2 linked regions of the Bradyrhizobium diazoefficiens genome follow. The protein of the gene in region 2 interacts with the protein of the main gene of each other region in a pairwise test. Links are inferred from orthologs where the notes say so. Each region holds a gene or a part of one and is shown on either strand. Other genes may lie near its edges.

Region 1 (5,182 bases), 120 kb from region 2 along the record:
CGTGTTCGGCCTGCGTCGGGACGATCCGTCGCACGCCTTTTGCATCCGGCCCACCCTTTTGAGGGATGGACCAAGGGCCCCGGGGCTCGGCCCGGGGCCTCGTCAGCAAGCGTTGCTTACTTGAGCTCGACCTTCGCGCCAGCCTTCTCAAGCTGGACCTTGATCTTCTCGGCTTCGTCCTTGTTCACGCCTTCCTTGACAGGCTTCGGCGCGCCCTCGACGAGGTCCTTTGCTTCCTTCAGGCCCAGGCCGGTGATGGCGCGGACTTCCTTGATGACCTCGATCTTCTTGTCGCCGGCGGCGGCGAGAACGACCGTGAACTCGGTCTTCTCTTCAGCCGGAGCGGCGGCAGCGCCACCACCAGCCGGGCCGGCCACGGCGACGGCCGCGGCAGCCGAAACGCCCCACTTCTCTTCGAGGAGCTTCGCGAGTTCGGCAGCTTCGAGCACGGTGAGGCTCGAGAGGTCGTCAACGATCTTCTGCAAGTCAGCCATTGTTCAGTTTCCTTGAATGTAAGTCTGGTTCGGGTTTGAGTTTTGCGAAGGGCGTCAGGCCGCTTCGCCCTTTGAGGCATGAGCCTGGATGACGCGCGCGAGCTTGCCCGCGGGCGCGTTGGCGAGCTGAGCGAGCTTGGTCGCCGGGGCCACAAGCAGCCCGACGATCTTGGCACGCAGCTCATCAAGCGACGGCAGTGAGGCAAGTGCCTTCACGCCGTCGACATTCAGGACGGTCTTCCCCATCGAGCCGCCAACGATGACGAACTTTTCGTTCGCCTTGGCGAATTCGACGGCGACCTTTGGCGCCGCTACCGGATCGTTCGAAGTGGCGATCACGGTCGGTCCCTTCAGCATGGGGCCGATGGCAACGACGTCAGTGCCTTCAAGAGCAATTTTGGCGAGACGGTTCTTCGAGACCTTCACAGAGGCGCCAGCCTGCTTCATCTGCGTGCGCAGCTTCTGCATCTGGGCAACTGTGAGGCCGGAATATTGAGCAACGACCGCGACGCTCGTGGTCTTGAAGACCCCATTGAGCTGTTCGACCGCTTCTTTTTTTGCCGCTCGTTCCACAGCAAGCTCTTTCCGGTTGGCGGTCATCGCGAAAAGCGGGACCGCCGGGTTGCACCCATCGCCCCACCCAAAACCTGAACCTCAGGGTCAAAACCCATCGGACACGCGCCGGGCGAGACGACAATTCAAAGCCTGCCCTCCGGGAGCTCGTTGGAGCCCACGGCGTGTCGAGGTCCGAACCAAACCCATTCTGCGACCACCTTAAGGTGGAACGCGAAGTGAAATCCGGTCTTCACCCGTCTATGCAGGCCATGCGATTAAGCCATTGAGAAATCGAAATTTCCCGCAGGCGCCTGCAGTCTTGGACAGGACAAGGCCAGCCGGCGAACCGCCTGACCTCTGCCCGCATCCCACCAACCGATGGATTTTCCTTCCTTTTCGGGCAAATCCTCACGGACGTCCTGAAAAGGAATGATCTCCTGCGTGTCGGGTTTTCGGAATGCGTGCACAGACGCGCCAGCCAAGGCCGGCACGTCCGGAAGCGGTTCTTTAACCGCTCTCTGCCCGCTTGCCAAGAGCAAAATTCACACCAGTTCCAATCCGTTGCCGGTGGGGCTTGAGGCGGCCTGACAAGGGCCGATTCAGGCCGATTTGACCCACAAGGTAGCGGCTTGCACAAACGACGAAGGGCGGAATCGGTTGCCCAATTCCGCCCCTCGCCTCGTGCAATTTCCAGACTTAGCCGAGAATGGTACCCGGCTCGACCTTCACGCCCGGGCCCATCGTCGAGGACACCGCAACGCGCTGGATGTAGGTGCCCTTGGAGCCAGCCGGCTTCGCCTTCGAGACAGCATCGGCGAGAGCCTTGATGTTCTCGACCAGCTTCTCCTCGGAGAACGAGGCCTTGCCGACGCCGGCCTGCAGGATGCCGGCCTTCTCGACGCGGAACTCGACCGAGCCGCCCTTGGCGCCCTTGACCGCACCGGTGACGTCCATAGTCACGGTGCCGATCTTCGGGTTCGGCATCAGCCCGCGCGGGCCAAGCACCTTACCGAGACGGCCGACCAGCGGCATCATGTCGGGAGTGGCGATGCAGCGGTCGAAATCGATCGAGCCGTTCTGCACCTTCTCGACCAGGTCTTCGGCGCCGACGACGTCGGCACCGGCAGCCTTGGCTTCATCAGCCTTGGCGCCACGGGCGAACACGCCGACGCGGAGCGTACGGCCGGTGCCGTTCGGCAGGGTCACGACGCCGCGGACCATCTGGTCGGCGTGACGCGGATCGACGCCGAGATTGATCGCGACCTCGATGGTCTCGTCGAACTTCGCCTTGGCGCGTTCCTTGACCATCTTGATGGCGTCCGCGAGCGGGTAAAGCTTTTCGCGGTCAACACCTTCGCGGGCTTTGTTCAAACGCTTTCCGATTGCCATAAGCCCTTACCCCGCCACTTCCAGACCCATCGAACGGGCAGAGCCCTCGACCATCTTCATGGCCGATTCGATAGTGTCGCAATTGAGATCCTTCATCTTCTTCTCGGCGATCTCGCGCACCTGCTCCTTGGTCACCTTGCCGGCCTTGTCACGGCCCGGCGCCTTCGAGCCGGACTGGATTTTTGCAGCCTGCTTGAGGAAGAAGGACATCGGAGGGGTCTTCATCTCGAACGTGAACGAACGATCGGCGTAGATCGTGATCACGACGGGAATCGGGGTGTTCTTCTCTTCCTTCTGGGTCTGGGCGTTGAACGCCTTGCAGAACTCCATGATGTTGAGACCGCGCTGACCAAGCGCGGGACCGATCGGGGGCGAAGGATTCGCCGCACCGGCCGGGACCTGAAGCTTCAGGTATCCGGTCACTTTCTTTGCCATGTATCACTCCTGTTGTGCCGGCCTGGACCGGCGGTTTCAGGTTCGTGGTCTGGGTCGGATGCGGCTGGCAACCGCCCCCTCCCTCCCACGGCCTCTCTTTGCGGGAAGCCTTTCGGCTTCACGCGTGACCCGATCAGACCTTCTCGACCTGACCGAATTCCAGTTCGACCGGCGTGGCGCGGCCGAAGATCGACACCGCGACCTTCACGCGCGAGCGCGCCTCGTCGATTTCCTCGACAACACCCGAGAACGAGGCGAACGGTCCGTCGGCCACGCGCACGTTCTCGCCGATCTCGAACGACACAGAAGCCTTCGGCCGTTCCACACCTTCCTGCACCTGGTGCAGGATGCGCATGGCCTCGGCTTCCGAGATCGGCATCGGCTTGTTCTCGGCGCCGAGGAAGCCCGTGACCTTCGGGGTGTTCTTGATCAGATGAAACGCCTCGTCGGTCAGCTTCATCTTCACCAGCACGTAGCCGGGGAAGAACTTGCGCTCGGCGTCGATCTTGCGGCCGCGGCGCACTTCCGTGACCTTTTCGGTCGGAACCAGCACCAGCTCGAACAGCTCCTCGAGCCCGCGCTGCTTGGCCTGCTCGCGGATCGATTCGGCGACCTTCTTCTCGAAGTTCGAGTAGGCGTGGACGATGTACCAGCGCTTGTCGGTCGATTGGGTTGCAGCGGCTGCTGTTGCCATCAGTGAATGCCCAAAAGGAAGGTGATGAGGTAACGGATGATCTGGTCGGCGGCGAAGAAGAAGATCGAGGCCACGGCGACCATCACGAACACCATGATGGTGGTGATCGTGGTCTCACGACGGGTCGGCCAGGTGACCTTGGCGGTCTCCGAGCGAACTTCCTGCAAGAACTTGAACGGGCTGACTGCCATCGTTTGAGGTCCAACGTCCTTCGCCAGACGCGATTAAAGATTTCAGGGATCCGAACAGCCGCCTGTGGCCCAGCCCTCTGTCTCGAAGGATGAGCCGGAAAACCGGGCTCGATTGTTCGGGGGATTTCAAAGCCGCGCCGGAAATCCGCGTTTAACGGGCCGGCTGCGAGTGCCGGGTAGATACTGCGGATGGGGCCAAAGGTCAAGGCGTGGCGGGGCGGAATGCGTGTGGACCCGGCTCGCGGACGCGATGCGGATCAAGGGCTTATGGGCCCCGCATGATGCACGGTCCGAGCTTTTCGGCCCGCCGCCGTCCTGCCTGTCGATCCTGATTGTCCGGATTAGCTGGCAGGAGTGGCAGGGCTCGAACCTGCGACCCCCGGTTTTGGAGACCGGTGCTCTACCAATTGAGCTACACTCCTACGGACCCTGCGTTGCCGCGGATCAGGGGCGCTTTCAAGCACAGGGGACGGCTCAATTGCAAGGGTGAAGCGCGCTGGCTTCGCTTGTTTGTACCGTGGCTTCCGGGCCAGAGTTCGTTCCCGACAATCATGGGCCCCGGGAGTGAACATGACCGCCACAGCCGCGACCGCGCTGAAAACACGGCCTCTCCCCGAGGCTAAGCCGGAAACGCTGGGTCTGTCGCGGCCCCGCCTCCAGGCGATGTCGGATGCCTTCAAGCGCGAGATCGACAAAGGAACCGTGCCCGGCGTGACCGTGCTGGTGGCCCGCCGCGGCCAGGTCGGCTGGTTCGAGGCGCTCGGCAAGCAGAGCCCGACGGGCTCGACGCCGATGGCGCTTGAGTCGATCTTCCGGATCTTCTCGATGACCAAGCCCATCGTCTCGGTTGGCATCATGGCGCTGGTCGAGGACGGCCACCTCCTCCTCGGCGATCCCGTCGCGAAATTCATTCCGGAGTTCGCCAACCAGAAGGTCGGCGTGGTCAGCGGCGACACGCTGAAGCTGGTTCCGCCGAAGCGGCCGATGACGGTGCAGGACCTGCTGCGTCACACCTCGGGCCTCACCTACGAGCACCAGGGCGACGGCCCCGTGCACAAGCTCTACCAGGAGTCCCGCGTCCGCAGCCGCAAGATCACCAGTGCCGAGCATGCGGCGTTGGTGGCGAGCTTCCCGCTCGTCTGCCACCCCGGCGACGAGTTCAACTACAGCCGCTCCACCGACATCCTCGGCCGCATCATCGAAATCATCAGCGGCAAATCGCTCGGCAGCTTCCTCACGGAACGTATCCTCGCGCCGCTACAGATGACCGAGACCGGATTCTCGACCTCCGAGGCCAACGCCGGTCGGCTCGCCCAGCCGTTCGAAGCCGATCCCTGGACCGGCGACAAGGTCGCGCTCTTCAACATGCTGGAGCAGCCGGTCATGGAGTCCGGCGGCGGCGGTCTCGTCTCAACCACGATGGA
Region 2 (6,190 bases):
GGCAGCTTCGGAATGCTCTCGGCAAAGCCGTTGAAGCAGGCCAGCCGCTCGTCTTCTTCCTTGAAGAAACGGCAATCGGCGTAGCCTTTGGCCTTTGCCGGCTTCGGCTTGGGCGTCGGCGGGATAATAGCGTCGTAGCAGTTGAGCCGGTCCTTGGTGCCGTCGTCAGTATCGAGGCAGGCCTGAAGCCGAGCCGCGATCGATTGCGGCTTGCCCTTGGGCGCTGCAGCCGGCTTGGCGGCGGCCTCTTTGGTGCCGGCCTTGGTCTCCTTGGGCTTCACCTGCACCAGCGGCTTGTCCCCCACCATCGGTGGCTTGTCGGTCTGCGCAAACGCGGAGGCTGAATAGAGCACCGCGGCAACCGCCAGAATCATCCTCATTTCAGTCAACTCTCTTTGGTCCCCATGACGGGCGTTCTAGCGCTCTCCCGCGCGGTTTGCCAAGCGCCTTGCACACAGGAATGCCTGCTTCAGCCCGGCGCGGCAGCCGCCGGCCGGGGACGGCTCACAAGCACCAGGACCAGCGCCAGCACGACAAAGCCGACAGCCACGAAGCCTGTGCTGTGCAGCAACTCGCGGGCAAACAGCAGCCCCCCGACGGCCGAGCCAATCGCCTGGCCGATATAGAGGACCGACGTATTGAGCGCGACGGTTGCAGGCGCGAGCGGGGGCGCGGCCGCGACCAGGCGCACCTGCTGCATCGAGTTGGTCGAGGCAAAGCCAAGTCCCCAGATCGCCACCGCGATCGCCATCAATGCGAGGGTGCCCGCGCTCAGCGCCCACCCGGTGATACCCGCGAGTAACAGGCACGTGAACAGCAACGAGGTCCGATATGGCCCCCATGTGTCGACGATGCGGGTCGCCACCGCAACGCCGAGAAAACCGCACACCCCATAGATGCCGAACACCAGGCCGATCGCGTCCGGGCTCGCCTCGGTCAGCTTCTTGAGCAGCGGGCCGATGAAGGTGAACACTGCGAACTGTCCGGACATCTGCAGCATCGTGATCGCGAGCAGCAGCAGGATCGTCTTGTTGCGGCCGACCTCGCTCCAGGTTTTCAGGTCGACCGGCGTCCCCTTCAAGCCAGCCGGCAGGCGCACCAGCAGCAACAGGAAGCTGACGCAGCCAAGCGCGCCGATCTCGCCATAGGCGGCGCGCCAGCCATAGCGGCTGGCGATAAAGGTGATCAGCGGGAGGCCGACGGCGGCAGCCAACGACCAGCCGAGGAAGATGTAGGCAATCGTGCTGCCGCGCCGCTCCGCCGGCACGATCAGCGCCGCCGTACCGGCAGCCTGCGGCGTGTAGAGCGCGCCGACGGCAAGCATCACCAGGCGAATGACAAGGAGACTTGCGTAGTCGGGCGCAAAGGCCGAGGCGAGATTGCCAAAAGCGAGCACTGCAAGTGTGGTGGTGAGCAAAATTCGGCGTTCGATGCGGCTGGTCAGCCACGCCGTCAGCGGCGAGCCGATGCACAGCGTGATCGCGCCAAAGGTGATGAGCAGCCCGGCCGCATGGATGCTGACGTCGAGCCCCGTCGACAATTCCGGCAGCATGCCCGCCGGCGCCAGCACCGAGCAACCGGTGACGAGATTGCCGAGCATCAGGGCGGTTGGCGTGAAACGGCCGACGGCAGGCGATTTTTCCATGCAAATGCATGTAGAGCAGGGCCGCGGCCAGTGAAAGGGCGCGGACCGAAATAGTTGAAGCACCGCCCCGGCTTTTGCGCGCCACTTTCTTGGAATTGCCGGATTGCACAGGCCGAATCGCCTGATATATCGCTCGTTCCCGCTTACCTGCGCTCGTTCGCAGGAGTGAGCCTCAGGAGAAAAGCAATGACCGATGATCGCAAGTCCGAATCCGGCTTCCAATACTCCCTCAGCAACCTGAAGCCCGTGACCCCCGCCGCCAAAGTCACCCTCACCTTCCCCGACGGCGCCCAGCGCCAATATGACCAAAACATCACAGGTCTCGATATCGCCAAGGGGATATCGCCTTCGCTCGCCAAGCGCACCGTCGCGATGGCGCTCGACGGCGTGCTGACCGATCTCAACGATCCGATCGAGGTCGACGCCAAGATCAAGCTGGTCACCCGCGACGAGCCGGAGGCGCTCGAATTGATCCGCCACGACTGCGCGCACGTGCTCGCCGAAGCCGTGCAATCGCTGTGGCCAGGCACGCAGGTCACCATCGGCCCGGTGATCGAAAACGGCTTCTATTACGACTTCTTCCGCAACGAGCCGTTCACGCCGGAAGACTTCGCCGCGATCGAGAAGAAGATGCGCGAGATCATTGCGCGCGACAAACCTTTTACGAAGGAGGTTTGGGACCGCGAAAAGACCAAGCAGGTGTTCCGCGACAAGGGCGAAGCCTTCAAGGTCGAGCTGGTCGACGCCATTCCCGGCAACGAGCCGATCAAGATCTACTATCAGGGCGACTGGTTCGATCTCTGCCGCGGCCCGCACATGACCTCGACCGGCAAGGTCGGCAACGCCTTCAAGCTGATGAAGGTGGCCGGCGCCTATTGGCGTGGCGATTCCAACAACCCGATGCTGACACGCATCTACGGCACGGCTTTCGCCAAGCAGGAGGACCTCGACGCTTACCTCAAGCAGATCGAGGAAGCCGAGAAGCGCGACCATCGCAAGCTCGGACGCGAGCTCGACCTCTTCCACTTCCAGGAGGAAGGTCCGGGCGTCGTGTTCTGGCACCCGAAGGGCTGGACCATCTTCCAGCAGCTGATCGCCTATATGCGCCGCCGCCTGACCGGAGATTACAACGAGGTCAACGCGCCGCAGATCCTCGACAAGTCTCTGTGGGAGACCTCCGGCCATTGGGGCTGGTATCGCGAAAACATGTTCGCGGCGCAGTCGGCTGGCGACGAGGCCGAGGACAAGCGCTGGTTCGCGCTCAAGCCGATGAACTGTCCCGGTCACGTCCAGATCTTCAAGCACGGCCTGAAGAGCTACCGCGACCTGCCGCTCCGCCTTGCCGAGTTCGGCGTCGTGCATCGCTATGAGCCGTCCGGCGCCATGCACGGCCTGATGCGCGTGCGCGGCTTCACCCAGGACGACGCGCACATCTTCTGCACCGAGGACCAGCTCGCCGAAGAGTGCCTGAAGATCAACGACCTGATCCTGTCGACCTATGCCGATTTCGGCTTCACCGGCGATCTCACCGTGAAGCTCTCCACGCGGCCGGACAAGCGTGTCGGCACGGACGCGATGTGGGATCACGCCGAGCGCGTGATGGCGACCGTGCTGCGCGAGATCCAGTCGCAGAACAATCACATCAAGACCGAGATCAACCCGGGCGAAGGCGCCTTCTACGGGCCGAAGTTCGAGTACGTGCTGCGCGACGCCATCGGCCGCGACTGGCAATGCGGCACCACGCAGGTCGACTTCAACCTGCCCGAGCGGTTCGGTGCGTTCTACATCGACCATGACGGCGGCAAGAAACCGCCGGTGATGGTGCACCGCGCGATCTGCGGCTCGATGGAACGCTATATCGGCATCCTGATCGAGCACTATGCCGGCAACTTCCCGCTCTGGCTCTCGCCGGTGCAGGCGGTGGTCACCACTATCACCTCGGAAGGCGACGAATACGCCAAGCAGGTGCTGGAGCAGGCGCGGCGCGCAGGGCTTCGGGTCGAGATCGACCTTCGCAACGAAAAGATCAACTACAAGGTCCGCGAGCATTCGCTGGCCAAGATCCCGGCACTGCTCGTGGTCGGCAAGAAAGAGGCCGAAACGCATTCGGTCTCCGTCCGCCGGCTCGGCAGCGACGGGCAGAAGGTGATGGCGACCGCGGAGGCAATCGCCGCCTTGGTCGACGAGGCCACCCCGGCGGATGTCCGGCGGATGCGTGAGGCGGTCTGATCCCTGAAATCGATCTAAACTCGCTTTCGGTTGCGGGCGTGCATGCTTATCTCGGCATGGCACGCCCGACGACCAGCCGAAGAGGTAACCGCAGTGCCCGACGCCATTGAACTCCTCAAGACCCGCCGCTCGGTCAAGCCGCGCGAGATGACCGGCCCCGGCCCCTCGCCGACCGAGCTCGAGACCATTTTGACCATCGGCGCACGGGTGCCCGATCATGGCAAGCTCGCGCCCTGGCGCTTCATCATTTTCGAAGGCGAGGCACGCCAGCGCGCCGGCGAGGTGATCGCCAAGGTCTTTGCCCGCAAGAATCCCGGCGCCCCCGCGGCCGATATCGAGACCGAGCGCAAGCGGCTCACCGATGCGCCGCTGGTGATCGGCGTCGTCAGCTTCACCAAGCCGCATCCCAAGGTGCCGGCATGGGAGCAGGAATTGTCGGCCGGCGCGAGCGTCATGAACATCGTCACGGCCGCGACCGCGCTCGGCTACGGCGCCTGCTGGCTCACCGGCTGGTTCGCCTTCGATCGCGACGTGCTGGACGGGCTTGGCCTCAAGGCGGACGAAAAGCTCGCCGGGCTCGTTCACATCGGCACGCCGACCAAGCCGAGCGAGGATCGTCCGCGACCGTTCCTTTCTGAAATCGTGACGCGTTTTTAGTCGAAGTCTCGTTGACGCCTCGAACGTCTTGCGGCTTTGATCCCTCCCGCGAGGGAGGAAGCCCGGATGAAGCGTCGTGAATTTTTGGTGGGGGCCGCGATGCTGGCCGGCACGATGGCGCGGAGCCGCGCCAGCGACATCCCCGCTCCCTCGGCCGACGGCCTGCGACGCATCACTTCGTTCTTCGAAAACGAGGTCACTGCCGGCCGTTTGCCAGGGGCGATCGTTCTGATCCAGCAGCACGGCAGGCCGGTCTATTTCAAGCTGTTCGGCGAGCGCGACGTCAGGACGCGGCTGTCGATGACGCCGGACACGATCTTCGCCATCCATTCCATGACCAAGCCGATCACCAGCCTGGCCGCGATGATGCTGATCGACGAGGGTAAGCTCGCGCTCACCGATCCCGTGTCGAAATACATCCCCCTCTTCGCCGGCACGAAAGTGGGAATGGAGATCACCAAGCCCGACGGCTCGATGGCGCTCGACCTGGTGCCGCCGGTCCATCCGGTGACGATCCGAGATCTGATGCGGCATACCTCGGGCATCAGCTACGACTATATCGGCGGTAAATGGGTCGAGCTCGCCTACAAGGCGGCCAAGATCTTCGAGGGCCACTTCAACAACAGGGAATTCGCCGACCGTATCGCCAAGCTGCCGCTGGCGCGCCAACCGGGCACGCTGTGGCGCTACGGTCATTCCACCGATGTGCTCGGCAGCGTCATCGAAATCATCACCAGGCAGACGCTGTACGACGCCTTGAAGCAGCGCATCTTCGATCCGCTCGGCATGACCAACACCAAATTCGTGCTGACGACGCTCGACGAGCTCGAGCGCATGGCGCGGCCGTTGCCAAGCGACCAGATCCTGCTCGATGCCGAGCGCGAGCGTCTCGACCATCCGGAATGGCAATCCGGCGGCGGCGGCCTGCTCTCGACCATCACCGACTATCAGCGTTTCTCGCAAATGCTCCTCAACGGCGGCGAATTCGACGGCAGGCGCTATCTCAGCCCCGCCGCGTTCAAGGCCATGACGACCGATCAGATCGGACCCGGCTCCGGCGTCGATCGCGACTATTTCTATTTCCCGGGCGATGGCTTCGGTTATGGCTATGGCCTTGCCGTGCGCACCGACCCCGGCAACGCAAAGCCGCCGCCCGCGGGCTCGATCGGCGAGTTGAAATGGGACAGTGGCAGCGGCACCTATTTCGGCGTCGATCCCAAGCTCGACATGGTCTACCTCCTGATGCAGCAGACCCAGAACGAGCGCGGCCGCATCACGCCCGCTTTCAAGGAATTGGTCTATGACTGCTACCCCGAGGGCTTACGCCGCCCGTGAGGCGCGCTGGCCGAAATCGGCCAGCAGCTTTGCGATCTCGGCCGCGGGCCGCGCCGCGCTGAACAGGAAGCCCTGCACCTCGTTGCAGCCTTCGGCGCGAAGCCAATCGAGCTGATCCTCGGTCTCGACGCCCTCCGCGGTCGTGGTGATGTTGAGGCTGCGGCCGAGCCCGGAGATCGCACGCACGATGGCGACGCAATCAGGCCGCTGCGCCAGATCCTTGACGAACGAGCGGTCGATCTTGATCTTGTCGAACGGGAAGCTGCGTAGATAGCTGAGGCTGGAATAGCCGGTGCCGAAATCATCCATGGAGATGCTGACACC

Evidence for each region.
Region 1: the proteins of thrS (region 2) and rplA interact in binary tests that used the Escherichia coli proteins (3 or more experiments, as listed by UniProt). The link is inferred for Bradyrhizobium diazoefficiens from one-to-one orthologs.

Annotation. Positions count from the first base shown.
Region 1 is NZ_CP067102.1:3,601,346-3,606,527, reverse strand. Bases 593-3,438 are described here. They hold rplA (50S ribosomal protein L1), read right to left. Parts: upstream 2,439-3,438; coding sequence 1,746-2,438; downstream 593-1,745. Other genes in these bases: nusG (transcription termination/antitermination protein NusG), read right to left, coding at 3,007-3,438; rplK (50S ribosomal protein L11), read right to left, coding at 2,445-2,873; rplJ (50S ribosomal protein L10), read right to left, coding at 593-1,067. Outside these bases: rplL (50S ribosomal protein L7/L12), read right to left, coding at 117-494; more of rplJ, read right to left, coding at 549-592; more of nusG, read right to left, coding at 3,439-3,567; preprotein translocase subunit SecE, read right to left, coding at 3,567-3,758; JJC00_RS16500 (serine hydrolase domain-containing protein), read left to right, coding at 4,329-5,182. UniProt on the Escherichia coli protein: One of the primary rRNA binding proteins, it binds very close to the 3'-end of the 23S rRNA. Forms part of the L1 stalk. It is often not seen in high-resolution crystal structures, but can be seen in cryo_EM and 3D reconstruction models.
Region 2 is NZ_CP067102.1:3,482,644-3,488,833, reverse strand. Bases 1,394-4,352 are described here. They hold thrS (threonine--tRNA ligase), read left to right. Parts: upstream 1,394-1,831; coding sequence 1,832-3,874; downstream 3,875-4,352. Other genes in these bases: JJC00_RS15970 (nitroreductase family protein), read left to right, coding at 3,968-4,352; JJC00_RS15980 (MFS transporter), read right to left, coding at 1,394-1,645. Also shown: JJC00_RS15985 (hypothetical protein), read right to left, coding at 1-380; more of JJC00_RS15980, read right to left, coding at 470-1,393; more of JJC00_RS15970, read left to right, coding at 4,353-4,531; JJC00_RS15965 (serine hydrolase domain-containing protein), read left to right, coding at 4,598-5,866; JJC00_RS15960 (putative bifunctional diguanylate cyclase/phosphodiesterase), read right to left, coding at 5,852-6,190. UniProt on the Escherichia coli protein: Catalyzes the attachment of threonine to tRNA(Thr) in a two-step reaction: L-threonine is first activated by ATP to form Thr-AMP and then transferred to the acceptor end of tRNA(Thr). The rate-limiting step is amino acid activation in the presence of tRNA.